3 regions of the Paenibacillus sp. D51F genome follow, and region 2 is predicted to be linked to each of the others. Evidence: riboswitches for the same ligand, from Rfam matches in the RefSeq annotation. Region 2 holds a riboswitch; each other region holds the start of a gene.

Region 1 (9,821 bases), on a different contig from region 2:
TGGCCTCTCTCTCCGGCGCTTCCGCACCCAAATAATGAAGACACCATTCCCAAGCCGTGTCAGCGTCCGCTGCGCCTTGCGCAAGCACTCTGCCGTCCGGGAACACGACGAGCTTCCCGTTGTCCGGGAGCACTGCCCGCAGCAGATAAGGATTGAGCGTCAGCCGGCAGCCCAGCCTCTCCAGCCTCTTCTCGTACCTTCCGGGTTCGGCAGGCTCCAGCTGCAGCTGGAATGTATCGCGGCCGCACAGAACGGCCGTATTTTGGCGGCGGAGGTTGCCGGCAGCTTCCGAGGCTGCTTTTTCCGGCCATCCTTCCGGAAGGATGGCCCTTCCGCTTGCAGGAGAGCGCCTGGATATCTTCGACCGGACGTTTGCAATCGAGGGATTTGTTTCCTTCGCCAGGACGTCCATGCTGGAATCCAGCTCCGCTCGCGTGCCGGTTCCCCCCGAAGCCTTCGCGCTGCCGCAATGCCGACAGCTAGCCGAAGGATCGGGAAGCTTCGTTTCACGCATGCTGTACGGCCACAAGGAGACGCTTGCGAGCGTGCGGCGCATCTCATCCCGGCCGCCTGCCAGCCATTTGAGCGCTTCAGCCGCCTGCAGCGCGGCGACCATCTCCACAGCCGGCGAGATCATGCCCGCCGTTTCGCATGTATGGCCGCTTTCCTGCTCTTCCTCGCCGCCGATCAGGCAGCGCAGGCAGCAGGTCGCGCCGGGAATGAGCGGAGCGCTCATCCCGGCCGCCCCGGCGACGCCGCCGTACAGGAAAGGAATGCCTACACGGAAGCAGTAATCGCTCAGCACGAGCCTGGCCGCGGCATTGTCCGTACCGTCGAGCACCAGATCGGAGCCGACCGCGATCTTCTCCAGCACGCCGGGAGCCGTGAAGTCGGCGGCAAACGCCTTGACTTCCACCATGCCGTTGATCACTCTCAGCTTCCGCGCAGCGGCCTCCGCCTTGGGAAGCGCCAGCCGCGCATCCTCTTCGTCGAACAGCATCTGCCGCTGCAGATTGCTGAATTCCACGTAGTCGCGGTCGGCGAGCCGCAGCTCGCCTACCCCGGCACGAGCCATATGCTGCGCCAGCGAAGCTCCGAGCGAGCCGGTACCGGCGACAAGCACGACGGCCTGGCCGATCCGCCGCTGCCCTATCCAACCGATGGGAGCGAAGCGAATTTGCCGGGAATATCGTTCCTGAATGGCGTCTTGCGCCTCGAATCGGCTTGTTGCCGCCGGATCAAGCATAGATGCTGCCGCCTCCGGCCTTGAACGCCTCCGCCTGCTCCTTCATGCCCGCCTCGATCGCCTCCGCCGTGTCCAGCCCTTCCCTCTCCGCGTAATCCCGAATGTCCTGCGTGATCCTCATGCTGCAGAACTTCGGCCCGCACATGGAGCAGAAATGCGCGCTCTTGGCGCCTTCCGCGGGGAGCGTCTCGTCGTGGTAGCTCATCGCCCGCTCGGGATCCAGCGACAGATGGAACTGATCGCGCCAGCGGAATTCGAATCTGGCCTTGGACAGAGCGTCGTCGCGCTTTCGGGCCTGCGGATGGCCCTTGGCGAGATCGGCGGCGTGCGCGGCGATCTTGTACGTGATGACGCCTTCCTTCACGTCCTCCCGGTTCGGCAGTCCCAGATGCTCCTTGGGTGTCACATAACAGAGCATCGCCGTGCCGAACCAGCCGATCATAGCCGCGCCGATCGCGCTCGTAATATGGTCATAGCCCGGCGCGATGTCCGTCGTGAGCGGACCGAGCGTGTAAAAGGGAGCCTCGTCGCAGACGGCGAGCTGGCGGTCCATATTTTCCTTGATCAGATGCATCGGAACATGGCCGGGACCTTCGATCATGACCTGCACGTCATGCTTCCAGGCGATTTTCGTCAGCTCGCCGAGCGTGTCCAGCTCCGCGAACTGCGCCTCGTCGTTGGCGTCCGCGATCGACCCCGGCCTCAGCCCGTCGCCGAGCGAGAAGGTCACGTCGTAGGCTTTCATGATTTCGCATATATCCTCGAAATGCGTATACAGGAAGTTCTCCCTATGATGGGCGAGGCACCAGGCCGCCATGATGGACCCTCCCCGGCTGACGATGCCCGTAACGCGCTTCGCTGTCAGCGGCACATATCGGAGCAGCACGCCGGCATGGATGGTGAAATAATCGACCCCCTGCTCGGCCTGCTCGATCAGCGTATCGCGGAACACCTCCCAGCTGAGGTCCTCCGCTTTGCCGTTCACCTTTTCCAGCGCCTGATAGATCGGCACGGTCCCGACCGGAACCGGAGAGTTGCGGATGATCCATTCTCTCGTCGTATGGATGTTCTTGCCGGTGGACAGATCCATGATCGTATCGGCTCCCCAGCGGGTCGCCCACGTCATCTTCTCCACCTCCTCCTCGATCGAGGAGGTCACGGCGGAGTTGCCGATGTTGGCGTTGATCTTCACGTGGAAATGCCGCCCGATGATCATCGGCTCGCTCTCGGGATGGTTGACGTTGGCCGGAATGACCGCTCTTCCCGCCGCGACTTCGGAGCGTACGAATTCCGCTTCCATCCCCTCCCTCAGGGCGATGAACTCCATCTCGGGGGTTACGATGCCCTGCCTTGCGTAATGCAGCTGGGTGATGTTGCCCCCTGCGAGAGCTCTCAGCGGCAGCCTGCCGGATGGCGGGAAAATATCCGCTCCCCTCTCGGCGGCTTTGCCGGCGTCGGAGAATCCGTTGTCCTCGGGCTGGACGATCCGGCCCTGATAGGCCTCCGTGTCTGCCCTCTCTGCGATCCAGCCTCTTCGCATGGGCGGCAAGCCTCTCGAGACATCCGCCTCGTAATCGGTGTCCGTGTAAGGACCGCTTGCGTCATAGATTCTCAGAGGCGCATTGGGAATGGACTCTCCGCCCACCTCGCTGTCCGAGAGCGAGATTTCCCTCATCGGAACCCGGATATCCTCCCGGCTTCCCTGCATGTAGACTTTGCGGCTGCCCGGCAGCGGCTCGGTATGTATGGCCATGGAAAATCAAAAGCCCCCTTAACGGATCTTGATATCCGCCAGGGGGCTGCACGCTTGGAAATGCCGGTCATGCCTTTAGTTCCCGATGGTCTGCGCCAAAAAACGCAGGCTGTCCGGGACACTCTACTGGCCGCTTCCGCCTTCATCGGCAGATTGCGGCAAGCAGATTGGGTGCGCCTATTCCTCCGCCGCCTCCCGCCGGAGGACGGCAAAAAGCCGCCTCCGGTCTGGAAGCGGCGAAAAGAGGCACAAGCCAAATAAAAGGCATGTTCGACCACTTTCCTACGCTGGCATGACCCAGATCAGGTTCGAAGGGACCAAAGCTTGCGCTTTATCTCAGCCCGTGCGGGCGCCCCTAGTGGATATCTTGGTATGACTATAAGCCGGGGTGGTGGAAGTTGTCAACCTCGTCGATTCTGAGAACAAGAAGGTAGGATCCCGATTTATCTCGATAACTCAAATATTTCATTAATAGTAAAGCCTCGAGTTGAAATTCTCCTCCAGATTCCGATAGACCGAGCCATGCATCTGCTCTAATTCTCGAACTAATTGTTCATGCTCCGACTTCGAGAATGTTAGCAGCGGATACGAACCTTTCAAATGCTGCAAAAAGTCAATTCGGTACGGGGTTGGCGGATGCGTAAAATCAAGTCTTGAACCTTCAGCCCTTACGACATGGCGGATGCGTTCAAGCTCGCGTACAGGAATTTGTTCCGCATAAGCTTTCCACTCCGTGATGAAGTCTTCGGCCTGCCGAGAGAAAATAAAACGATGCAAGCAGCTCTCGAACGGACTGTCGTAATGCAATTTTTCCAGCAGCCCAATCATGGCTTGCTCGCCGCTGACTTTCACGCCAAGATAGTCGGCATAATATTCGCTGCGCTGCTTGTTGAGATGCAGCAATACGAGCACCAGACGTGCAATCGTCCATGGTATGAACGACAATGCTTTCATCAGAATATCCGATAAAAGATATAAAATGGCCATATAGCCTTCTTGAGTCGCTCCCCGAGCCGGAGTGAAAAAGTAGTACCATTGCTCCGCAGCGATATAGGCACTCCAAACATACCGATTGCGCGTGACATCATGATTGGCTCCATGAGCCGTTTCATGCGCAATTAGTGCTATTTTTTCTTGAGGGCTGCAGATAGCGAATAACGGGAGACCCAGCGTAATGACTTTACGACCTCTCCAGCCGAGCTGTGTAAAGGATGCATTGAATTCTTCATTGATCTGCACGCCATATACGCGCGAAGTGCCTAATGAATCCGAGACTGCATCAACGACTCTATATAGAGTCGGATAGTCTTCGCGGGAGATCAGGCCTTTCTTATCGACGCTACCCAAGCGAGGAACGGTAATGATCTGTATGGCTACCATCAACATGCCTATTGCCGTAGGAAACCAATGATTGGAATGGTATGCAACGATAAGCCAAACTCCGCTTATGAACATGGAGAGCGAGACCAGATGAATTATTGTCGCAACCAAATATAACAGCAGATTCGCTTTAAGCTTGTCCCGCCAGTCTCCGTTGCTGATCGAGTATTTGACCTCTTCAAGCATCTGTTCGCCTTGCCTCACGCCCAGCTTGTGGTATAACCGTGAAAATCGATCTCTCATATCAGGCGTGCGCGGTTCTATATTCCAGCCGCATTCGCACCACGACTGGAATTGCTGATCGCAGGGCACATTTTTACCACATCGCGGACACGATATCGTAGCTTGTCTGTCCAAGCCATTTAAAGACAACGAATTCATTCTGTTCCTGCTTTCTCCGGTCATCCTTATTTGAATTCCCAATAATAACCATTATATCAACTTTCTTTCCAATCTGGTAGATTAATTAATCAGCAAAAAACAGCCTTGGCCAACTAACGTTCAAGGCTGTGAATCTATTCCTCCAGCAACCCTCCCCACCGGGCAGCCGTCGCCTCCCAGGTGAACTCGGCCATGACCCGCTCGCGCCCCCGGCGTCCCATCTCCTCGCGAAGCCCCGGATCAAGCAGCAGCTGAAGAAGCCGGGCCTTCAGCTCCGTCTCTAGCCGGTCCGGCTCCACGAGAAATCCGGTGCAGCCGTCGACGATGATTTCCTTCATCCCGCCTGCTTTCGTCGCCACGACCGGCAGGCCGCAGGACATCGCCTCGACGTTCACCAGTCCGAACGATTCCCTCGCTCCCGATGGCACGACAGCGGCATCCGCCGCCAGGAACCAGTTCGGCACTTCCGGATAAGGGACATAAGGAATGAACCGGATGTGGCGAGGATACCTCTTGCCGAGCGCCTTCAGCGCACGGCTGTACCGGGTCGTCCGATGCGAGCCGTAGTAAGGGCTTCCGACGACAGCGAGCAGCACATTCGGGTGGAGAGCGATGATATCCGGCATGACGCGCAGCAGATGATGGACGCCCTTGAGCGGAATAATTCTCCCCACGAATAGAAGCACGTCCCTGTCCTGCCAGCCCCTCTCATGCCTTAGCGCTTCCCTGCGCGCGGCTCCCTCCGGCTCCCAGCGGGAAGGAAAACGCTCCGTGTCCACGCCGAGATGAACGACTCTCAGCTTGTGCGCGGCCTCGGGAACCTGGCCTGCCACCGTATCCCGCAGGAATTCGCTGTTGACGATAATTTTTTCCGCAGCCGCAAAGCTCCTCTTCAGCCTATCCCTGCTGATGACTTTCGGTGCAATGAAGGAGGAGGAATGCAGGTTGATCCATATTCTCGCATCGGGATGGCTCCGCTTCATCTTGAGCGCATAGCCGGGACGATTCGCCACTTCGATGAGATCCGGACGGAAGTTATGGATGGCCCCGCTTACACTGCGAAGATAAGCGGATTTGTCGCCTGCGGGAAACCGTTCGCAGCGGACCCCGTCGATCTGTCCGACAGCACCGAGCCCAGCCCCCGAGCGGCCGTATATCCGGGCTTCAGCTTGCTCCGCCACTAGAGGCGCCATCTTCTCGATGACGCGTTCCACGGAGCTGCTGCCGGCTGAAGGAATGGGGAAGGAACCCGGAGTGACGAAAGCGACCTTCAGCTTCTGCAACTTGCTTCTCCCCTTCCTGCATGAAAGCTTGCTGCTCCAGCATATTCTCCGAATGGCGAACCCGAAAGGGTCACGCGTCCTGCAATGGCAGAAGCCGTGCCGTTTTAGGCTTCATCACGAAATCTCTACAATGCCTAGACCGAACGCTTTCCTGCTGTACCGGATGACTGATATCGTTTTCAAGGGATGGTTGGGCAGTTCTCAATGCGGTGAATATATACCCGCGAGTATAATATTGTCATCCTAATCCAGATTCAGATTATAGTTTATCAAACTGAGCCAAGGAGGAAAGTCCATGAGCGCATCCCCTGCATCCTTGCCCCGAAGAGGCAGAGCATTGAAGGCTCTCGACCCGCTCGCCTTCATCCTTGTTATCGTCATGAATTCTCTGGCCGTCCTGCTCCCTCTGGGAGGGAAAACGACCAAAGAGCTGTCCGACCACTATCCGCTTCTGCTCACGCCGCCGGGATATGTCTTCACCATCTGGAGCCTGATCTACCTGCTCTTGGCCGGGTTCATCGTTTATCAATGGACTCCGCAGGGCAGCTCGCGCAGCAGCGTGCGGTCCATCGGCTTCTGGTTCGTCCTGAACGGGCTGGCCAACTCGGCCTGGATCGTCGCCTGGCATTACGAGCATGTCGGGCTCAGCGTCCTCATCATGCTGATTCTGCTCGCGTCCTTGATCGTCCTCTATGCCAAAACACAGCGCCCTTCTTCGAGTGCGACGGCAGGCGAGCAGCTGCTGGTCCAGCTTCCGTTCAGCATCTACATGGGGTGGATCAGCGTCGCGACGATCGTCAACGTCTCTACCTGGCTGTACAGCCTGGATTGGAACGGCTTCGGCTGGGGAGATGCGGCTTGGGCTCGGATCGGACTTGGGGCAGCCGCCTCGCTCGGCTTGGCCGTCGGCTGGATTTTCCGGGATCCCTATTATGAGCTTGTGCTCGTATGGGCCTTCATCGGCATCGCCGGGAAGGACGTCCAGCCTGCCGCGGTCTCGTCGGCGGCCTGGGCTCTTGCCGCTCTCCTCGCGGCGTGGGCCGTCCTTCAAGCCGTCCGCCGATATCGCTTCCATTCGTTGAAATAACTCCCTCATACGCCCGATTTCATTGCTTTGTCCATGCGGATGTGGCACACTAGTCGGGACGGCCTATGCCGGCATAGGTCCGCAAGAGCAGCGGACTGAGACCGCCGCATGGCTGACAGCGAAAGGACGTGAAGAGCGGAGGCATGTGGACCTGGTTATTCCGCCATATGACGGAGCTCGGATCCCGCAAATGGATTTCCCGCCTGACGGGAAGCTTTGCGAAATCCAGAGCCAGCCGGGGATTTATCCCCCGTTTTGCCCGCACGTACGGCATCCGTACCGAAGAAGCGGAGCGAGCAATCCAAGACTATGCGACATTGAATGAGTTTTTCACCCGCAGGCTGAAGCCCGGCATGCGCCCTGTGGACGATACCGCCGACATGGCGGTAAGCCCGGTCGACGCGCTCGTGACGGGAGCCGGTCCGATCCAGGACGGCACGATGCTGGGCATCAAGGGGCAGGACTATACGGTCGAGGAGCTGCTCAACGGCTCGCCCCGCATCCAGAATTATCGCAACGGCTATTATGCGGTTCTTTATTTGAGCCCGACCGATTATCACCGCATCCATGTGCCGGCCGACGGCGTCATCGTGGAGCGGGAGCATCTGCCTGGACGCGTGTATCCGGTGAACGAATTCGGCCTCACGAGGATGCGCCGCGTGCTGAGCCGCAACGAGCGGCTCGTGACGTACATGACCCACAATGGCGGCGAGATCGCCATCGTCAAGGTCGGCGCGCTCAACGTCAGCAGCATCCGGTACACCGAGCCTCAGACCGCCGATGTCCGGCGCGGCGACGAGCTGGCCTACTTCGAGTTCGGCTCCACCGTCGTCCTGCTGTTCGAGGACGGCACGTTCGAGCCCCGTACAGACCTGGCCGTCGGCCTCAAGGTCAAGATGGGCGAACAGCTCGGCAAGCTGGTTTCAACCTGAACGAACGGCACCAAGCCGCCCCGAGACGGAATTTATCCGTGGGGGCGGCTTTTTTAGCCGGAGAAATGACGAACCGATCTCGAAGCAGACGGCTCTTGTCTGGAGTCATACGGCCTGATCGCCAAAAAGCCCTGATCCGGAAAACCGGCTCAGGGCTTGCTCTGCTTTGACTCTATTCGGCCTTGAGCTTCACGACCATGCTCTTTAAATCGCCATGCAGCTGGGGAAGCGGAATGCCGTAATGCATGAGCCGGTCTCCGGCCCATGCCTTCTCCGTGCCCGGCAGCTTGGCAGCGGGCGGCTCGGCGCCCGCCGTCTTCAGCTCCTCCATCCGGTAGGAAGCCTCCGGATCGAGTCCGGCCAGCCGCAGCCTGCGCAGCGGAGCATTCGGCTCCGCCAGCGTCCGGAACCAGAATACGGCCGCTTCGCGCCGGTCCTCCGACACCATCATCCAGGCCGTCTCGTTGCCTTGGAACGGACTCTTCAGCCGGTAAAGGTCGCCAGACTGAATCAGGCTCCGCAGCTCCTTGTAAGCGGCAACCTGTCTCTTCACGATCTCTTTTTCCTGCTCGCCGAATTTGGTCAGATCGAGCTCATAGCCGAAGTTGCCCGACATCGCCACGTCGCCGCGCATTTCCAGCGAAGCCATCCTCCCGACCTGATGGTTGGGCACATCCGATACATGCGCGCCGATCGAGCTGACCGGATAGACCATGCTCGTGCCGTACTGGATTTTGAGGCGCTCGACCGCATCCGTATCGTCGCTCGTCCACGTCTGCGGCATGTAATAGAGCATGCCGGGGTCGAAGCGGCCTCCTCCTCCGGAGCAGCTCTCGAACAGAACGTCCGGGAAGGCGGCTACGATCCGCTCCAGCAGCCCATACAAGCCGAGCATATAGCGGTGGGCGACTTCCATCTGCCCTTCCGCTTCCATGAGCGCGGAGCCGATCTCCGTCATGTTGCGGTTCATGTCCCATTTGACATAGGTGATCGGACAGCTTCCCAGAATGCCGCTGATGGCATCGAACAGGTAGTCCCTCACATCCTTTCGGGACAGATCGAGAATGAGCTGGGAACGACCTTCCGTGCGTCTGCGGCCCTCGGCATGAAGGCACCAGTCCGGATGAGCCTTATACAGCTCGCTGGCCGGGGACACCATCTCCGGCTCGAACCAGAGGCCGAACTGCATGCCGTGGCCGTTGACGCGGCGGACGAGATCCTTCAGGCCGTCCGGGAGCTTGGCGCGGTCCACGACCCAATCGCCCAGCGAGCTGTTGTCGCTGTCCCGCTTGCCGAACCAGCCGTCGTCGAGCACGAACAGCTCGATGCCAAGCTCGCTCCCCGCTTTCGCGATCGCCTCGATCTTCTCCGCATTGAAGTTGAAGTAGGTCGCCTCCCAATTGTTGACGAGAATCGGGCGCGGCTGATCGCGGAACTTGCCGCGGCAGAGACGGGTACGGTACAGGCGGTGGTAGGCCCGGGACATCCCGCCGAGTCCTTCGGAGGAATAGACCATAATCGCTTCAGGCGTCTGGAAGCTCTCGCCGGGCTCCAGCCGCCAGGAGAAATCAAACGGATTGATGCCGATGCTTACCCGGGTCATGCCGAATTGATCCACTTCCGCTCCCGCCAGGAAGCTGCCGCTGTAGACGAGGCTGAAGCCATAGGCTTCTCCCTGCTCTTCCCCCGTATCCGCCCGGACAAGAGCGGCGAACGGGTTCTGCTGATGGGAGCTCGACCCGCGGCGGCTTTCCAGGGA
Region 2 (9,821 bases):
ATGGGCACAAGCTCTTCGCCGCTGTATGGAGCCGTATTTTCCTATACGGATGAGAACAACTACGGAACGGCCCTCCTGAACCGCAAGCTGAATCGTCTCGAAACCCATTTCGTCGTCGGCGGCGCCAGTCAGGGCTGGGAGTATTCCCCTCTCCCCGCAGGCTATGACTACACCAAGTGGCATCAGATCCGGGTGGAGAAGAACGGCGCCTCCTTCGCCGTCTACGTCGACGGCATGAAGAAGCAGTCCCGCAGCGTAAGCGGCCTTGGCGGCGGGAAAATCGGCTATGCCACCCAGGACGCCCATGCCGACTTCGGTTATGCGGCGTTCAGCAACGATGTCGGCGGCAGCAGCGCCTGGAATGCGTACAAGCCGCTTCCAGGTACGATCGAAGCCGTCCACTACCGCAAAGGCGGGGAAGGGACCGGCTACCATGATCTGACGCCTGCCAATATCGGCGGCTCCTATCGCAGCGATGCGGTCGATATCCGCTCGTCTGCGGCGGAGGGCAAGGAGGTCGTCGGCTGGAACCAGACGGGGGAATGGCTCATCTACCGGGTCAATGTCGCCGAGAGCGGCATGTATGACATGAGCGCGCGGCTCGCCACGACCTTTCCGAACGTCAGCTTCCGCGTGTGGGACGGAGCGGCGGATTTGACCGGAGTCGTGCAGTCGGCCGGAAGCGGCGGCTGGGAGAACTGGGTGAACGTCTCCAAGAAAGGCCTCTATCTGACCGCCGGCTATCATGAGCTCCGCTTCGAGACGGTCCAGGGCGAGTTCGACTTCAGCAGCCTGTCGTTCGAGAGGGGACAGGCGCCCTCGCCGCTGGCCGACGACTTCAACGACGGCAACGACAACGGCTGGACGCGGTATGAAGGCGATTGGTCCGTCGCTTCCGGCGAGCTGAGCGCGGCTGCCGGCGGTCCCGCCAAGACGGTCATCGGCTCCGGCCTATGGTCCGATTATACGGTGGAGGCGGATGTGAAGCTGGTCGGGACGACCGGGGACGCCGGCGTGCTGGTGCGGGTCAACAATCCGTCGAACGGCAAGGTGCTCGCGAACAATCCCGATTACGTCCAGGCCTACTATGCGTTCATCAAGCCTGACGGGGTCTATCTCGGCAAAATGAATTACGGCTATCAAACGCTGGCATCGGCGCCGGCCGCGCTCGCCGCCGGCGCCTGGCACCGGATGAAGGTCGTCGCCGAGGGGAGCACCATCCGCGTCTACGTCGACGATATGAATGCCCCCAAGCTGAGTTATGCGGACAACAGCGCCCTTCCGTTCCTGCACGGCAAGGCCGGCCTCCGCTCCATGAACAACGCCACCCGATTCGACAACTTCTCCGTCTACGCAAGCCCTAGCTGAACAAGCAAGCCTCGGCTGAACAAGCAAGCCTCAGCTAAACAAGCAAGCCTCGGCTAAACAAGCAAGCCTCGGCTAAACAAGCAAGCCTCGGCTAAACAAGCAAGCCCTGCCGGACCGCGCTCAAGCGCAGTCCGGCAGGGCTTTTTGGGTTCCCTTGACATGCTCGCCGACAAGACAGCGGCGCTGCCAAGCGAGGGGAGCTATCGGCCGATATTCGGCACATCCTGCGGATGCGGCTCCGTGACAAGCTTCACCGCGTCTGCGTTGCCCTGCACCTGCTCCGGATTTTTGCAGCCGGGAATGACGGAAGTCACGGCAGGATGGCGAAGGCACCAGGCCAACGCCCAGGCTGCCATATTGACGCCCTCCGGCACTTCCTCCTCCGCGATCCGGCGCACCTCCTCCAGCCGCTGCCGCACCTGCTCCGCATCCTGGCGATGGCGCACGTCCGTCTCGCCGAATTCCGTGCCGGGCTTGTACTTGCCGCTCAGGAAGCCGCTCGCCAGCGGCACCCGCGCCAGCACGCCGAGATCCTGCTCCAGGCAGGAAGGGAATACCCGCTCCTCCGGCTTGCGGTCGAGCCGGTTGTACACGACCTGGATCGCCTGCGAGCCGACCTTCGATGAGGCGGCCGTCTGATGCAGGTTGTCGTTGCTGCCGATCGACGTGCCCAGATGCCGGATCTTGCCGGCCTGCACCTGCTTGTCCAGCGCCGTCCACAGCTCGTCGCTGTCGAAGGCTGCATCCGGGCCGGAATGGAATTGATACAGATCCACATAGTCGGTCTGCAGAGCCTTAAGCGATGCGTCGAGCTGCCTCACGACATCGTCTCCGGAGAATACGTCCGTACGCTTGAACCGCTCGTGGAAATGATGGCCGAACTTCGTCGCGATGATCCAGTCCTCGCGCCTCCGCCTGCCGATGTAGTTTCCGATGAAAGCTTCCGACAGATGATCTCCGTAACATTCGGCCGTGTCGATCAGGTTGATGCCGAGCTCGGCGCCCTTGTCCAAAATCGCGTCGACCTCGGCCTGCGCAAAATCCATGCCCCATTCCCCGCCGAACTGCCAGGTGCCGATGCCGACGACCGACACGTTCAGCTCTGTTTTGCCTAAACGGCGATACTTCATGTCCATCCCTCCTTATCCACAGATTACCTCCTGGACGGATGCCCAAGCAACTTTCCGCGTTTAGCCTTTCAAATCCTCGGCCCCGCTGACCGGCGGCCATAATACCTCTTGCCGCTTCCAGATTTTCACGTTATAGTAAGGATAATTTCCATAGCATGCATGGGGGCTCGATGAAGTCGGGCTGAGACTGCGGCCTTATGCCGCTGACCATTGATCTGATCTGGGTAATGCCAGCGTAGAGAGAATGCACCGCGCCGCCGGGCTTCATGCCCATCCTGCGCGGATATGCCTTTATTCCCTCTGTCCGCCGGCTTCCGGCGGGCTTTTCTCATGCCCCCCGGAGGAGGTTGGGCCGGGTCAGCAGCCATCTGTGGGGAACATTCCATTTTTCCTTGAGAGGGAGTCTGATTCTTATGTCCACCGCCATGCCCAATGCCGACCGTCCAAAAGGACTGACGCTCGCCGACATTCTCGTCACGCTTGTAGTAGCCGTCGTTTTCGGCATCATCTACCGCATCTGGAATCCGATGTACGACATTCTCAAGCCGCTCGGCCTGCATGCGGAGCAGCTCAGCTACGGCATGTGGTTCATGGCCGGCACCTTCGCCTTCCTCCTGATCCGCAAGCCCGGGGCGGCGCTGCTCGCCGAGACGGCCGCGGCCGCGCTGGAAGCGTTCATGGGCGGATCGTGGGGCGCCTCGACGATCGTCTACGGAGTGCTGCAGGGCCTCGGCGCCGAAATCATCTTCGCCGCCTTCCTGTACCGGAAGGCAGGTCCGATCGTGACGATCCTTGCGTCTCTGGGCTCCGCCGTCGTCTCCATTTTCATCGACGCCCACTACAGCTACATCGATAAAATGACCGCCTGGAACTACACCCTGTTCGTCTCCATGCGTCTGCTCGGCAGCGTCGTCATCGCCGGACTGTTCGCCTGGGCGCTGGCCAAGGCGCTGGAGCGCACCGGCGTGCTGAGCCTCATCCGCCCGGCATCGGCCAAGGATTACGAGGCGCTGGGGTAAGGCGATGAAAGCTGCAGACGTCATCCTGAAAGGCCGCATGCGCAGCAAGACTCCGACGAACGGCAGGGAGATCGGCGCGGCTTCGACGCCGCTTGCAGCTCCCGCATCCGCCATCGGGAGCGTCCGCTTGCCCTCTACGACGAATGCCTCCGGAATCGGCTCCGAACGGCAGCGCCATGCCGGCGAGGCTGCGCCTGCAGCGAAGCGGCCGCTGCCGCCCGTCCAAGATGCCGGGCCAGCGGCGCGCGTGGAGAACCTGCGGCTCCGATATCCCGGCGAAGACTCTCCGCTGCTCTTCAAAGGGCTGAGCCTGACCATCGAACGCGGCCAGAAGGTGCTGCTGCTCGGACCGAGCGGCTGCGGGAAGTCGACGCTGCTTCAGGTGCTCGGCGGCCTGGTGCCGTCGGCCATCCGCATCCCGATGAAGGCGGACTGCTGCCTTGTTCCCGTACGGCCCGGCTATGTGTTCCAGGATCCGGACTCCCAGTTCTGCATGCCGCATGCCGACGAAGAAATCGCCTTCGTGCTGGAGAACGCGGGCATTTCGCGCGAGGAAATGCCGGACCGCATCTCTCGCTGTCTTGATGATGTCGGCCTGTGTCTGGCAGACCCCCATTTTCCGGTAGCCGACATGTCCCAAGGAATGAAGCAGCGGCTTGCCATCGCGTCCATGATCGCCATGGAGCCCGATGCTCTGCTGCTCGACGAGCCTACCGCTCTCCTGGACGAGGAGGGCACACGGCAGGTATGGAGCTCGCTCCGCTCCGTCTGGGGCGGGCGGACCGTCATCATCGTCGAGCACAAGATCGCCGGCATCGCGGAAGATATGGACCGCGTCATCGTATTCGGACCCGACGGAAGCATCAAGGCCGACGGGTCTCCTCGCCTCGTGTTCCGGGAGCATCGGAAGCTGCTGCGGGAATACGGCATCTGGTACCCAGGCTTCTGGGAGGACTACGATCAGACTGCCGCAATCCGCCCATCAACGATGTCTCCGTCGTCTGCCGTCCGTTCCGCCGAAATGCTGCTCGAGCTGGACGGCCTGGAAGGATGGCGCGGCGGCCGGCCCAAGGTACGGACCGGCCTGCTCGCGGTGAACGCCGGCGACTGGATCGCCGTCACCGGCGTCAACGGAGCCGGCAAGAGCACGCTGCTGCTCGCCATCATGAAGCTGGTCAAGACCAAGGGAATCCTGCACATTCCCGGCGTTCCGGTCCAAAGCCTGAAAAAGCCCAGGGATATGGCCAGGCATGCCGCGCTGAGCTTCCAGAATCCCGAGTTCCAGTTCGTGACGGACTCCGTCCTCGACGAGCTCGCCTACTCCTTGCCGCGGTCGCTACGGGAACCCGAGCGAAGCAGCCGGGCAAGAACGCTAATGGAGAACTATGCGCTCGACGGCCTTGGCAGCCGCCATCCCTATCAGCTGTCGATGGGACAGAAGCGCAGGCTCAGCGTCGCGACGGCCATGGTCGGCGGCCAGCGCTTGCTGCTGCTGGATGAGCCGACCTTCGGCCTCGACGCGAGCGGCACGGTGCGGATGATGGAGCAGCTGGAACGGCTTCGCTCCGACGGCTGCGCCATTCTCATGATCACCCACGATCCGGAGCTGGTCCGGCGCTTCGCGACCCGGCAGTGGCTCGTCGACGGCGGGCTTGTTACGGAAAGGAGCGGCGGCACGGCATGCATCTGACCTTTTCCCATCGTGAAACCTGGCTGCATCGCGTCAACCCGACACTGAAGCTCGCCGCGTCCGTGCTGCTGTTCGTCGCCGCCCTGTTCGTCCACGACCCCAATGTCATGGCGCTGCTCGTTGCCGCATCCCTGCTGCCGCTGCTCGCTACCGGGCATCCACCTTTGCGCGTGCTGCTGTATGCCTCTCCGTTCCTGCTTGTGTTCGTCTCGTCGGCCTCCGGCATGATCATGTTCGGCACCGGCGCCACGCTCTGGTTCGAGCTCGGCCTGATCCGGATTACGGAGGAAAGCTTCTATCGCGGGCTGCATCTGGGGCTCCGCTCGCTCCAGGTCGCGGCGGTCGGACTCGCCTTCGCGCTGACGACCCGTCCGGTCGCCTTGTTCTACTCGCTGATGCAGCAGCTCCGGATGCCGCCCAAGTACGCCTACAGCTTCCTGGCCGCGCTCAATATGGTTCCGCTGCTGGCGGATGAATTCTTCACGCTCCGCCAAGCGCTCCAGATCCGGGGAGCCGGCCCCGGACGCCTAGGAATCTACGGCCGCCTGCGCATGTATGCCCTGCCGCTGCTGGCCCAGAGCATCCGGCGCGCCCACCGGATGGCCGCCGCCATGGAGGCGAGACGCTTCCACAGCGGCAGCGGCAAGCGCACGTACTATTACGTCTATGGCTGGTCGCGCATCGACGCCCTGTATGCGGTCTCCTTCGCCGCTCTCTGGCTGCTGGCATGGCTGCTCGGCACTCATTATCCGCTGCTTGCCGCAACCGATGTCCGTTGACGGACGAGGGCAGGAAGATCAGCATGGCAAGAGCGAATGCATCCGGCGAGCGGACGCTTGCACGCATACGAACAAACCCTCCCCCGGATTTCCCAGGGAGGGTCTGTTCCGCATTCGTTATTCGCCTTTTCTCGTTGGCAGGGATTTTCGCCATGGGCTTAAAGCTTTTCTGCTCTCCGGCCTTCATCTTCCTGCATTAGTCTTTCCTCTTCCAGGCTCTCCGCTTACGGTTCGTTCCCTTCCGCTGTTCGGCCCGCTCTATTTCAGCTGCTCCCACGCAATTCGGTCCAGCAAGGCGGATGTTTCCGCATCGCTGTACGCCCATTCCGGAGAAAGGACGCTTTGTTTCGGTACAAAGCTCCTCATCTCCACAAGGTACGGGACACCTCCGGATTGGAACGGATACGAGACGGCAAATGGTACTCCGCCATTCTCATATATCGTGAATTCCTTCCCGTTTTCCTCGACCTTTCTTGCAAGCGCCCTCCCTTTGCCGTATTGATCCACAACTTGCTGAAGCTCGTCGCCGTTCAGGACTTCCAGGAGCAATACCGACTCGTCCTTCTTCTGATAGATCAAGCTAAGAGAACGGATATCCTTTTTCTCGAAATCCCTTTCCGCCGTGTAGATCTCATTAGGGGTCAATTCCTCCACGTTTCCTGACAAGAACGACTTCTTGTCCACTCTGACCCCAATGTTGACAAGATCATAATCGGACATGGCGCTCGGCACGGAGTTGCCTGGATACATGATGTTCAACTCTTCCGTGCTCAACGATCGGTAGGTTCCTGCTACCAGCGTGCGGATGCCCTGCTCTTCGTCCACATAATACTTGTACTGCTTGAAGGAAAGCTTGGCCTCCTCTCCCCAGATCATTCTCTGCTTCAAATCGACATACTCGAACTCAGACATTTCCCTGAACGGCACCCCGTTTTCAGGTTCCATGTGATCATGCTTTTGGAGAGCCTCCTGATCGCGATCCATCACGTACGACAAGAGCGCATCGGTCAGCTTCGAGAGCCTCCCGTAGTCGATTCCGCTCTCCTTGTCCCTAACCGTTCGGAGGATGGAGTCGTCCGCAGCGCCGAGGGAAACAGCCGGCACGCCTCTCGCAGCGAAGGATGCATGGCTGCCGTCGGAGGACAGCTTCGTCTGTGCATCAATGCCCTTGCTGCGAAGATGCTCAGCCAGTCCGGAGGCCATGGATTTCCCTGTATCCTCGGAGAGAAGCAGGACCTCGCCGCCCTTGAGTCCGACCGTATCCAGATTCATGTCGGAAACGTGGACCGTTCGCGTATTCATCATGTTTGCGTAAGCTCCGCTGCCTTGCAGGCCGTTCTCCCTCCCGTTGAACACGCAGAAAACAAGATCGGAATAGAACGGCTTCGCAGCGGACGCCTGCTTCAACGATTCCGCCAGCATGACGAGCGAGCTGACGCCGGATGCGCGGGAGGCTCCTTCATAGATCGAGCCGTCCAGCTCCCCCATGGAATCGATGTGGGCCGAGATGACGATCGCATGATGGTCCGGACCGCCGGCCGACGTACCCGGAATTCGGCCGATGACGTTGGAGATTTCCGTCTCCTTGTCTTCATAGCTCATGTGCAAGGAAATGCTCTCAATGTCCGCCTGCTTGCGCTTCAGGAAATCATAGGTGTCCTCGTTGAGTTGAACGACGGGGATATCCCGAGTGCGCTTCAGGGGATATTTTTTGAATTCCTTGGTGCGAAGCATGATGAACCGAGGGTTCTTGCTTTTCGCCAGCTCGTAGTCTTCCTCCGATCCGGCTGCGAATGCGATCTGGTTGGTGAGAGATGCCGAGTCCAGCCTCAGCTCCGCTGTAGCGTCCAAATTCATCCGGATGACCCGCTCCATGAAGTGCTTGCCGTACACGAGCTGCTTCACGCTGCCGTCCTTCATGTTCACCTTCAAGGAAATTTCCTTTCGCTCGACGGACTGGTAAGGATAAGGAACGGCATAACCGCTTTCCTCCACTCGGTCGAGGCCGATCCGGGCGAATTCCCGCTCGATAGCTTGCACGGCCTGTTCGTTGCCCGCCGTTCCTGCGAGCCTTCCTTCCATTCGATCGTCCGTCAGCAGCTGGACGATTCTTTCCAGAGAATTCCCCTGCGACGATTCGCAGGCAGCCAGTGATGAGACCGACATGACAACCATAAGAAACATTGCGACAAGCCTCTTCGACAACTTCCCTTGCCCCCTCTGTTTGGTCATGCTACAGCGACAAGGACATTTTACCAATCCCCCCATTCAAATTCTATATTATTCCATGTGAAGCATTTATCTAAAAAAAGATTCCTCGGATAAAATCCAAGGAACCCCGTGAATGCTCCAAATCTAGGAATCATGCCATTTCTCCGCCGCTCCCGTCACCGTGACGGACGAGAAGATCGATTGATAAGAGCCCTTCAGCCCGCTTTTCTCGTTCATCGCCTCCTCCAGATATCGGCTGCTCAACTGCTTGACGGCTTCCTCGTCCAATTCCAGCCTCATGACTTCCTTCTTCTCGCTCTCATTCCATAGAACCGAATAGGAATAGCTGTTTATTTCCGGGAAGAACTGCGAGACCGCGTAAGCATGCTGCGCGGCGCTGCGGTACATATCCTGCTTGATCGGCACGGAGCCGACCTCCGGCACGAAGGAAACGTGAAGGCTATAGGCTTCGCCGCCGCCCTTCTCTTCCAGCTTGAACTCTTCGGTGAACCGGAACGTATTTTTCGTATAAGACGATACTTTATCCTCGATAAGCTTGCGGACCGAATCATCGCTCGGCTGAGGCGTGTTATTGATGGCATTGTTGACGGGTTCCGGCGCATTCGTATCGTTGGTGCATCCGGCAAGCAGCGCCGTGAATAATACCACGCACATGAGTACCGCCATCAGATTTGCTTTGAGCATTTTGTCCTCCTTAAGTCGAGTCTCGAAGCAGGGGAATGGATTTACCAGCCGTTAAGCCGTCTTAATACATAGTTATTGCTGCTTAAGAATGTCTTAGTCCTCGAGTATGCCTTGGTCTTATCGTCGCCAGTCGTCGTCGCTTCACGCGAATTGATCGCAGTCGTGCCGTTGTCTCCTGTGTAGAACAACACATGGTCGCCGCTTTTGACATAGAGATCATAGATCAGAATGTCAGCCGCGCTCACGGCTGCCGTATAGGTGCTGCTCGCCAGATTCGTCGTGCTCAGCTTGGAGGTGAAGCCGGCAGCGGAGGCCACGAATCCGGAGCAATCGAAGCCTGCCGTGCCGGACTGCCATCCCGCTGTGCCCGTATTGACGTTGCCGGCAAATTTCCCCTTGCTCATCGCATCTGCAAAGCTGGTCCAGGCCGAGCTCGATTTGGTCGTAATGCCGTCAAATCCTCCCCAAGCATACGGAATGCCGGTTTGGCTGGAAGGCTTCGACACCCCGACCAGGTAATCAGGAGTTGTAACGTTCGATGAGTCGGGATTGACCGCATTGGTTGAATTGTAGGTCCAGGCAAGCGACGAAAGGGAATTCGCGTTGGATTGGGTCGTCGTCCGGCCGTTCGGAGCCGTTGCCGCGAGGCCGATAGACGAAGGCTCGGCAGCCTGGGCAGCTTGATCGTAAGCCTGCGCGCTGTTCTTGATCAACGCTATTTTCGACGAAAATTGAGAGGGGTCTAGGAATCCTTTTTTAACGATGAGAACGGAATCCTGGAAGCATTGGATTTGATACAGCTCTCCCTGCTCCGTTGATTCCAGCACCATATTAGGTGAAAAGTAATAATTGTCGAGGGAGATGGGGGATATGGCAGCCAGCTTGTTTTGGACGTACTTCCGAACCGTATACTCTCCTG
Region 3 (9,821 bases), on a different contig from region 2:
CGCAACAAGCTGAATGTGATGATCAATCAGAACTACCGTTATTTTGCGACCGTGATCGCCTTGAAGAAAGCCTTGCAGAGCGCGAATCTGGGGAGATTGTCGTTTGTTCAATCGGAGTTCTTTTATGAGCATCAGGGCAAGCCTTATCAGAAGACGATGGACAATTACGTTCTGCTGGAGATGAGCGTCCATCATGTCGATATGATTCGGTTTCTATTGGATTCCGATATCGCGCAGTGACAGGAAAGACGTGGAATACCCCCGGCAGCGGCTATGCAGGAGATCCGCATGTGCATGCCGTTTACCAAACGGAATCAGGCGTAAACGTCTTCTACCTGGGGAGCCTGTTGGCGAAAGGCGCTGCGACGCCATGGGAAGGCGTATGGAGATTCCAGTTCGAGGGCGGATCGGTTCATCTGGATGATCTGGGCGATGGCTATGGCGTCTATATTGAGACGGCCGCACGAAGAACAAGATAGAATCTCAAGCGCAAGAGCTGGAAAGCATTCATGGCGTCCTGGTTGAATTCGCAGCTTCCATCCGAGAGCAGCGGGAGCCGAAAATCTCAGGCGCGGACAATATACGCACGCTTGCCGCCCTCTTGGCGACGGCGGAGTCATCCAGGCAAGGAAATGCGATTCAGCTCATCCCTGAAGGGCGACGCTGCCGGGACGATTAACATAAGCTGGATAAAAAACCTCTCCCATGCCCAGAATAAGGTCATTCTGGATAAGGGAGGGGTTTGTTTTGTCTGCAGCCCAAAGCGGAAACGGCTCGGCGGAAAACAGCGCAAGCGGCAGCCAAAGCCACGGGGGCGCCAGCGCCAGCGGCAGCAACGGCGGCAGCAACGGCGGCAAAGGAAGAGCCAACGGCGGCAGCAACGGCGGCAAAGGAAGAGCCAACGGCGGCAACGGCGGCAAAGGAAGAGCCAACGGCGGCAACGGCGGCGCAGCGAAGCCCCCTCCTCTCGGAAGGAGGAGGACGGCCACCGCGCTGAGCCCGTCGCTGGCCGCCAACGCCCATGCGATCCGCATGCAGTTCCATCACAGCGGAGACCTGCGGCTGCGGCTGCTGTCCAGCGGGGCTCTGCCCGGCGTCCAGCTGGCGGTGCTGTATTTGCAGGGGATCGTAGACGAGGAAGGGATCAGCAAGAACGTCCTTGAGCCGCTGCAGGCGGCGGAGGAAGCGGAGCCCGGCAGCGTCAAGGGGAGAGGCCGGCTCAAGGAGCGCATCGAGCAGCTGCGCTTGAACGCAATCTCCACCGGCCTGACAGAGCCGGTGCGGACGCTGGAAGGGGCGCTCGACGCGCTGCTGCTCGGCTGCTGCCTGCTGCTCGTCGATGGCAGCGGCGAAGCCGTGGCGGCGGAGGCGGCGGGCGGGGAAACCCGCCATGTCGGCGAACCGACGGCCCAGACGGTCATCCGGGGACCCCAGCATGCGTTCACGGAGTCGGCCCAGACGAATATCGGACTCATCCGCAGAATCATCCGCTCGGAGCGGCTGACGGTGGAGTCGCGGCGCATCGGGCGGGAGACATGCACGGAGGTGTCGCTGCTGTACATGAGCGGCATCATGGATTCCGGCATCGTGCAGGAAGCGCGCAGGCGCCTGGATGACATCGATATCGACAGCGTCCTGGACAGCGGCTACATCGAGGAATTCATCCAGGACTCCACGTTCACGCCGTTTCCGACCGTGCTCAATACGGAGCGTCCCGACCAGGCGGCGGCCGGGCTGCTGGAGGGGCATTTCGCTGTCGTGGTCGACGGCAGCCCTTATGTGCTGCTCGGTCCGGTGACGTTCTTCCGCTTCTTCCAGTCGCCGGAGGATCATTATCAGCGCTTCGACATCGCCAGCTTCCTGCGGCTGATCCGGATCGCGGCCTTTTTCATATCCATGCATCTGCCGGCTCTCTACATCGCCATCACGACCTTCCATCAGGAGATGCTTCCGAGCAATCTGCTCATCGGCTTGTCCGCGCAGCGCGAGGGCGTCCCGTTCCCGGCCTTGGTGGAAGCATTCCTGATGGAGCTGACCTTCGAGGTGCTGCGCGAGGCGGGGGCGCGCATGCCGCGCGCCATCGGACCGGCGATCTCCATCGTAGGAGCGCTCGTGCTCGGCACGGCCGCCGTGCAGGCGGGGCTCGTGTCCGCGGCGATGGTCATCATCGTCGCCTTCACGGCGATCTCCAACTTCGTCGTGCCGCAGATCAACATCGCCATCGCCGCGCGGCTGATCCGCTTCCTGCTCATGATCAGCGCGGGAATTCTCGGTTTTGTCGGCATCATCTCGGTCGATCTGTTCGTCATCATCCACCTCGCCGGCCTGTATTCCTTCGGCGTGCCTTACCTCAAGCCGGTCGCTCCGTATGTCAAGGGCGAATGGAAGGATACGTTCGTCCGGGCGCCGCGCTGGAGCCTCGTCAGACGGCCGGTCATCGCGCAGAAGGGAGGCAGGCGCAGGCAGCCCGGAGGCAAGCCCAAGCGCCAGCATTCATGAGCCGGGGCATCTTCGGCCGTTGGGCGCTGCTGCTGGCGGCGGCGCTGGTGTTCCTTCCGCTTGCGGGCTGCTGGGACCGGAAGGAGCTCAACGAGCTCGGCATCATCGCGGCGACCGGTATCGACGTCACCGAGGAGGGGAAATGGAAAATCAGCTATCAGCTGGTCATTCCAAGCGCCATTTCCTCCCAGAACGGCTTTGCCAGCACGACGGAATCTCCGGTCAACGTCTTCTCTACGGAAGGAGAGAGCGTACGGGGCGCCGTAGCCCGGGCGACGCAGGAAATGTCCCGAAGCCTCTACTTCGGGCACAACCAAGTCGTCGTCATCGGCGAGCGTGCCGCCCGCAAGGGCATCGGCGGCTTGCTGGACGTCTATCTCCGCAACGGCAATTCCCGGGAGACGGTCATGGTGTTCGTGACCGATGGCGAAGCCCGGCCCATCCTGGAGCAGCTGCTTCCGATGGAGAGAATATCGGGCAACGCCTTGACGAAGCTGATCGCGCTGGAAAAAGAGAGCGGGGGCAACTTCCGGCCCCAGACCGTCTATTCGATGCTGCTGCAGCTGCTGGGCCCCCTTCACGCTTCGGCCGCCCCCGGCATCGCGATCAGCGGATCGGGCGAAGGCGTGCGCAATGTGGACGCGAACAAGAACACGTCGACGCCTTCGAAGGTGAGGCTGCAGAAGCTGGCCTTGTTCCGGGACGACCATATGATCGGCTGGATCCGCACGAATGAGAGCCGGGGCCTGCTCTGGCTGCGCAGCGAAGTGTCCGGGACGACGATTTCCTTTCCGTGCCGCGAGGGAGGGCCCAAGGTCAACAGCGCCAGGATCACCGGGCTCAAGACGAAGATGAAGCCTGCGAGGAGCGGAGACGGCTGGCTGCTTCAGGCGAATGTGGAGGCGGACGCAACCTTGTTCGAGTATACATGCGGTGGAAATCTTCATGACCCGGCTGCGGTTGCCGGCATCGAGCGGATTCTTGGGCAGCAGGTCCGATCCGACATCGAGGACGGACTCAAAGCTTCCCAGAGACTGAAGGCGGATGTGGCCGGCATCGGAGAAGCGGTGCGGCGGAAGTACCCGCGTACATGGAAAGGAATCGCTTCGGAGTGGAACAGCAGGCTCTACCCCGAGATGAAAGCCGAAATCGGGGTCGATGTCGGACTGATCAAGACAGGCCGGAGCAACCGTTCCTACGAGCAGGCGAGCGAGGACAGCCGGGAGAGGAAGTGAGGGCATGAAAGCCAAGGAAGCAAGCGTAAGCGCGGGGCAGATCGCCGTCTTCCTCGTGCTGTTCACCATCGGCAGCACGCCGATGTACGAGCTCGGATCCGAGGCGGGACAGGATTCCTGGATTGCGATCAGCATCGCTGCCGCCGCGGGCTTCTGCCTGCTGCTCGTCTACCGCGCGCTCTACAACCGGGCCCCCGACACGAATCTGGTCGGGCTGTACAAGCTGCATTTCGGCAAGCTGCTCGGCGGCTTGCTCGGCGCGGCGCTGGCTGTCGTCTTCGCCCTGGAATCGATGCGCAACGTGCGCGACTTCGGGGAGCTGATCTCCGCCACCTTGCTGCCGCAGACGCCGATGTGGTGCACGATGCTGGTCTTGACGGGAATCGTCTATTACACCGCCAAGCAGGGGGTCGAGGCTTTCTTCCGGGTCAACCAAGTGCTGATTCCGGTGCTGGCCGTAAGCTACATTTCCCTTTTGGGGTTGTTTTTGGCGGCAGGCCTGCTCGACTTCAACCGTCTGCGGCCCGTGCTGGAGAACGGCTTCGGACCTGTCCTGCATGCGGCGTTTCCCGATATCCTGTCGTTTCCGTTCGGACAGGTCATCGTGCTGATGATGTTCTGGAACTACGCGAGGCGGTCTCCGTCCACGGGCGCCGCGTCCTATGGCGCCTATGCCGGCGTCTCGCTGTTCCTGATCGCGGTCAACATGGTGCTGATCATGGTGCTCGGTCCGGAGCTGTACCGGCTCGCCGAGCTTCCGACGCTGGAGGCGGTGGAGCAGATCCGGCTGTTCAACTTTCTCGAGAGGCTCGATATTCTCGTGACGCTGCTGCTGTACATCGGGCTGTACGTCAAGGCGACCGGACTGTTTTTCGGTTCGGTCATCGCTTTGCAGACAGCCTGGGGAGTTCCCTATCGGGCCGGCGCCCTCGTCATGGCTCCGCTCATATTCACGGCGAGCCTCCTGGAGCCTGCCTTGTCGCAGCATTTATGGGCCGGCATGACCGTCTATCTGAAATTCAGTCCCTATTACCAGATCGCGCTTCCGCTGCTCATGCTTGTCATGGGGATCGGCTGGGTCAAAAAGAAAGCGCAGCGGCAAGCGGGGCAAGGCGGCGAAAAGGCGGGAGCAGGCGGGCAGGCCAAGGGCCGCGGGGCCGGCGGTCAGAGCGGCGGCGGCAGCCAAAGCGGTGCCGGAAAGGCAGCCGGCGGCGCCGAGACGGGCCGAGGCGGACAGCCGGGGGACGGACAGGCAGGCGCCGATGGGAGCGCCGAAAAGGCTGGAAACCAGGACGGATAGGCAGGCGCCGATCAAGGCTCGCAAGCCGGCGGCAGCCAAAAAGGACAGCGGGAGGAGAGTCAAGGCTCTGGCAGCGGAGACGGCGAACAAAACAAAGCTGGCGAAGCCCGGCCGACTCTGGCGCCAAGCGGCGGCCGTCTTCAGGCTCGGAAAGTCCGGAAGCCGGCTCTACATGATGCCGCGCCCGCAAATTTCGACACGGAAGGTTGCAATAAAAGGCTCCTCTGCTATAATGGCTCTATTGACAACCGAATGAGCCTGGGGAGCTGGCGTACGCCGGCTGAGAGGGGAGAAGCATCCCGACCCGTTAAACCTGATCTGGATAATGCCAGCGTAGGAACCGCATGTCAGCCGAGCCTTTTGCCGCCCTCGGGCGCAACGGGATTCACGTGACGAAGACGTCTTCCTTGGGAGGCGTCTTTTTTTATTGTCCCTCTCATGCTGGCGCTGGCGCTCCGGACAAGGCCCGGCCGGGCTCACGGCTGCGAGAGAAAGAAGGGGAAGCAACATGGGCATTTCAAGCAAGATGGGCAAAAAAGCGGGGCTGGCCGCGCTTGTTCTGGCGACGCTGCTGACAGGCTGCGGCAACGGGAACGGAGCCGGCAGCGGGAATGACGGGAGCAGCGGCACGGCGACGCCGGCGCCTTCCGGCAGCGCGGGAGTCGGCGCCACGGCCGCACCGGTCAAGAAAGTGAAGGTCGTCCTCGACTGGACGCCGAACACGAATCATACCGGCCTGTATGTCGCTCGGGACAAAGGCTTTTTCCTGAACCACGGCCTCGACGTCGAGATCGTGCAGCCGCCGGAGGGGACGGCCGCCGATACGCTGGTCGCCAAGGGAGAGGCTGAGTTCGGCGTCGGCTACCAGGAGAACATCACGCTCGCCCGCAGCGAGGGCTTGCCGCTCGTGTCGCTGGCTGCCGTCATCCAGCACAACACTTCCGGCTTTGCTTCGCCTGAGGCCAAAGGCATCAAGGACCCGAAAGCATTCGAGGGCAAAACCTACGGCGGCTGGGGAGCCCCGGTCGAGCAGGAGATCATCTCCTCGCTCATGCAGGAGCAGGGCGCCGATGTCGGCAAGGTCAAGATCGTCAACATGGGCAACGCGGACTTCTTCACCGCCGTGAAGCGGAATATCGACTTCGCCTGGATCTATTACGCCTGGACAGGGGTAGAGGCGGAGCTGCGCGGGGAGAAGCTGAACATGGTGTACTTGACCGACTACAGCAAAAAGCTGGATTACTACACGCCGGTGCTGGAAACGAGCGAGAAGCTGATCCAGGACAGCCCCGATGTGGTGAAGGCGTTCATGGCCGGAGCTTCCGAGGGTTACGCCTACGCGATCTCCGAGCCCGACGCCGCCGCGGACATCCTGATCAAGGCCGTTCCGGACCTCAATCCGGAGCTGGTGCGCGCCAGCCAGAAATGGCTGAGCCCCAAATATCAGGATGACGCTCCGCGCTGGGGCGAGCAGAAGGCGGAAGTCTGGACGAACTATGCCGAATGGATGCATGAGCACAAGCTGCTCGATACCTTGCCGGATCTGTCCAAGGCGTTCACGAACGATTACTTGCCGGCATCCTGATGCCGGCTGACGGGGAGAGGGAACCGGATATGGCCAATGCACTTGTGAGCATTCAGATTTTGCCGACGACGCCCGGCGGGGAAAGCGTGCTTCCGTACGTGGACCGGGCGATCGAGATCATCAAGGAGGCCGGCGTGCCGTACCGTGTCGCGCCGCTCGAGACGACGATGGAGGGAGAACTGTCGCACTTGCTCGCCGTCGTCGCGGAGATGAGCGAGGAGATGGCGGCGATGGGCTGCCCGTCCGTCATCTCTCAGGTGAAGATTTACTACAACCCGGAGAACGGCGCTTCGATGGACCGGCTGCTGGAGAAATACCCGGATGGACAGTAGAACGATCCGATGGGAGGCTCTGCTGCCTCCGGTCGTCGTCATGGCCGCCTTCCTGCTGATGTGGGAGGCGGCCGTGCGTCTGTCCGGGACGGAGGCGTGGCTGCTGCCCGCCCCGAGCGATATCGCCCGCGATGCCTGGGCGGCGCGCCAGAGACTGGCACAGCACACAGGCGCGACCTTGAGCCTGACGCTGCTCGGCTTCGCCGGCGGCTCGGCCGCCGGCCTGCTGCTGGGAGCTGTCCTGCATTTGCTGCCGCTCGTGCGATCGGGCTTCTATCCGCTGCTCGTCCTGTCGCAGAACATTCCCGTCATCGCGATCGGGCCTCTGCTCGTCATCTGGTTCGGCTTCGGGCTGCTGCCCAAGCTGCTGCTCGTCATGCTCGTCTGCTTTTTCCCCGTCTGCGTCGCGATGCTCGGCGGCCTGCAGGGAGCGGATCCGGGCCTGGAGCGGTACATGCGGATGATCGGAGCGGGGCGCTGGCGCCGCTTCCTCAGCCTGGAGCTGCCGGGCTCTCTGCCGCAGCTGTTCTCCGGCCTCAAGATCGCAGCTTCGTACAGCGTCACGAGCGCGGTCGTGGCGGAATGGATCGGGTCCGACCGGGGGCTCGGCTACTTCATGCTGCTGTCCTCCAAGGGCTTCAAGACTTCGCTCGTATTCGCCGGAGTCGCGCTTGTCGTGCTGCTCAGCCTGCTGCTGTTCACAGCCGTCGCAGGGGCGGAGAAGCTGGCGCTGTCCTGGCGTCCGCGCAAGGAGGGGGGACGATGAACGTGCTTGAAATCCGGAATCTGCGCAAGTCGTTCGCCGGCCGCGGCGGCGGCGTCATTGAAGTGCTTGGCGGACTGTCCCTGACTGTGGGCGAAGGCGAGTTCGTCTCGCTCATCGGCCCTTCCGGCAGCGGCAAAACGACGCTGCTCAGCCTAATCGGGGGGCTCGAGCGGTCGGACTCGGGCGAGATCATGCTCGCCGGGAAGCCGGCTTCGGAGGGAGCCGGCCGCGCCGCGTACATGCCGCAGCAGGCTGCGCTTCTGCCCTGGAGGACGGTCCAGGGCAACATCGAGCTGGCGCTGCGCATCGCGGGCAGAGAACGGGCCGAGGCGAAGCGTCTTGCCGGAGAAGGACTGCGCAGGCTCGGTCTGGAACGCTATGCCCGCTCGTATCCGCATGTGCTGTCCGGCGGCATGCAGCAGCGCGTCTCGTTTTTGCGCGCCCTGCTGTCCCCGCAGCCGCTCATGCTGCTCGACGAGCCTTTCGGAGCGCTTGACGCGCTGACGCGGCAGCGGATGCAGCGCTGGCTGCTGTCGCTGTGGGAGGAGGAGCGCCGCTCGGTGCTGTTCGTCACGCATTCCATCGAGGAGGCGCTGCTGCTGTCCGACCGCGTGCTCGTCCTGTCGGCATCGCCGGCCGTCGTCGTTCAGGAGCTCCAGGTGCCGTTTGCGCGGCCGCGCAGCGGACAGCTGGGAAGCGATCCGCGGTTCGGCGAGCTGAAGGAGTCTCTCTATGAATCGCTCGGAAGCCTGGAAGAGGGGGATATGCCGTTATGAACCCGATGGGAATCGCCGCCGGAGCTGGAAAGCCGGCATCCCCGCCGGCTGGAGCTGCCTTGGAACGCCCCGGAGCTGGGGCTTCTCCGCAGACGCCGCAGAGCCGGAGCGATGCCTCGGACTGCTGGAATGAAGCTGCGTCGATGAGCGAGGCCCAGCTTCCGCTCATCGACGCCCACATTCATTTGGAGCAGTATGCTGCGGATGAGCTGCAGAGCATGCTGGAGCAGTCGTTCAGCGGCGGCTTGACGGCTGCGGTCGCCGTATCCATGGATCTGGATTCAGCCAAGCGGACGCGGGAGCTCGCCCGGGCGCATCCGGGCCGGATCATGCCGGCTTACGGCTGGCATCCGGAGCAGGAGCTTCCGGACGAGGCAGAGATGCAGGCGCTGCTGGCCTGGATCCGGGAGCGCCATGAAGCCGGGGAGGCGTTGGCGATCGGCGAGGTCGGCCTCCCTTACTACATGCGGACGGAGGCGGAAGCGGCGGGACGGAAATTCGACGAAGCGGGGTACTTGCGCATCCTGCGGGAATTCGTCTCCCTTGCCGCCGATACCAGACGAGCGATCATCCTGCATGCCGTCTACGAGGACGCCGCCAAGGCGCTGGAGCTGCTGAGGGAATACGGCGTTACCCGCGCGCATTTCCACTGGTACAAGGGAGACGAGGCCGTGACGCGAATGCTCGCGGATGCCGGATTCTACATTTCGCTCACTCCGGATGTGCTCTACGAGGAGGAAATCCGTCTGCTGGCCGTCTCGTACCCGCTGGAGCGCCTCATGACGGAGACGGACGGTCCGTGGCCGTTCGAAGGGCCGTTCGCCGGGCAGGCGACCCATCCGCTCATGATGAGGGAGTCGGTCAGGGAAATCGCCCGTCTCAGAGGGATGGACGAGAGAGAGGCTGCCTCTGCGCTGGCCGCGAACGCGCGCCGGCTTTATTATACCTGAACACGAAGCGGCGCCCGGATCATCTCCGGGCGCCGCTTCGATTATTTTGCCAATTGCCGGAGGCCTTCCATAAACGTATCCACCAGCATGCGAAACGTGACGTCGAGGTCAAGCGGCATGCCGAAGCCGCCGATCCTCTCCAGCGAGGCGAAGCCATGCAGCAGGCTGCGGATGCCGCGAACCGCATGGATGGCGGCATCGCCCTGCAGCCCGAAGCCGGACATCGCCTCGAGCGTAAGCCGCACGACGGTTCCGCCGGCCTGCTGAAGCTGCTCGTCTTCCGGCTCGGGAGCCCTCTGGACCGCTTCGTACAGTCCCGGATGATTCCGCGCGAACTCCAGATAAGCGGCGCAGAACGAACGCATGGCCTCGTCGCCT

What was found. Region 2 has a riboswitch for thiamine pyrophosphate ahead of ACLBWT_RS12880 (ECF transporter S component). Riboswitches for the same ligand answer to the same signal wherever they lie in the genome.
Region 1: linked by a shared signal. The riboswitch ahead of thiC (phosphomethylpyrimidine synthase ThiC) and the one ahead of ACLBWT_RS12880 (ECF transporter S component) in region 2 are both predicted to bind thiamine pyrophosphate.
Region 3: linked by a shared signal. The riboswitch ahead of ACLBWT_RS00915 (ABC transporter substrate-binding protein) and the one ahead of ACLBWT_RS12880 (ECF transporter S component) in region 2 are both predicted to bind thiamine pyrophosphate.

Annotation. Positions count from the first base shown of each region.
Region 1 covers NZ_JBKFAO010000002.1:592,671-602,491, forward strand. The annotation lists gene ACLBWT_RS06345 (ThiF family adenylyltransferase) at 1-1,246, opposite strand, end outside; gene thiC (phosphomethylpyrimidine synthase ThiC) at 1,239-2,999, opposite strand; TPP riboswitch at 3,262-3,366, opposite strand; gene ACLBWT_RS06355 (M48 family metallopeptidase) at 3,468-4,760, opposite strand; gene ACLBWT_RS06360 (glycosyltransferase family 4 protein) at 4,895-6,043, opposite strand; gene ACLBWT_RS06365 (tryptophan-rich sensory protein) at 6,339-7,130, shown strand; gene asd (archaetidylserine decarboxylase) at 7,274-8,062, shown strand; gene ACLBWT_RS06375 (alpha-galactosidase) at 8,235-9,821, opposite strand, start outside.
Region 2 covers NZ_JBKFAO010000006.1:101,512-111,332, reverse strand. The annotation lists gene ACLBWT_RS12890 (family 43 glycosylhydrolase) at 1-1,368, shown strand, start outside; gene ACLBWT_RS12885 (aldo/keto reductase) at 1,569-2,498, opposite strand; TPP riboswitch at 2,648-2,757, shown strand; gene ACLBWT_RS12880 (ECF transporter S component) at 2,912-3,517, shown strand; gene ACLBWT_RS12875 (ABC transporter ATP-binding protein) at 3,522-5,207, shown strand; gene ACLBWT_RS12870 (energy-coupling factor transporter transmembrane component T family protein) at 5,198-5,986, shown strand; gene ACLBWT_RS12865 (M28 family metallopeptidase) at 6,245-8,170, opposite strand; gene ACLBWT_RS12860 (hypothetical protein) at 8,342-8,902, opposite strand; gene ACLBWT_RS12855 (hypothetical protein) at 8,944-9,821, opposite strand, start outside.
Region 3 covers NZ_JBKFAO010000001.1:187,388-197,208, reverse strand. The annotation lists gene ACLBWT_RS00940 (Gfo/Idh/MocA family protein) at 19-240, shown strand; gene ACLBWT_RS00935 (hypothetical protein) at 291-479, shown strand; gene ACLBWT_RS00930 (spore germination protein) at 748-2,499, shown strand; gene ACLBWT_RS00925 (Ger(x)C family spore germination protein) at 2,496-3,734, shown strand; gene ACLBWT_RS00920 (GerAB/ArcD/ProY family transporter) at 3,739-5,034, shown strand; TPP riboswitch at 5,284-5,392, shown strand; gene ACLBWT_RS00915 (ABC transporter substrate-binding protein) at 5,543-6,619, shown strand; gene ACLBWT_RS00910 (thiamine-binding protein) at 6,649-6,951, shown strand; gene ACLBWT_RS00905 (ABC transporter permease) at 6,941-7,717, shown strand; gene ACLBWT_RS00900 (ABC transporter ATP-binding protein) at 7,714-8,493, shown strand; gene ACLBWT_RS00895 (TatD family hydrolase) at 8,490-9,443, shown strand; gene ACLBWT_RS00890 (TetR-like C-terminal domain-containing protein) at 9,485-9,821, opposite strand, start outside.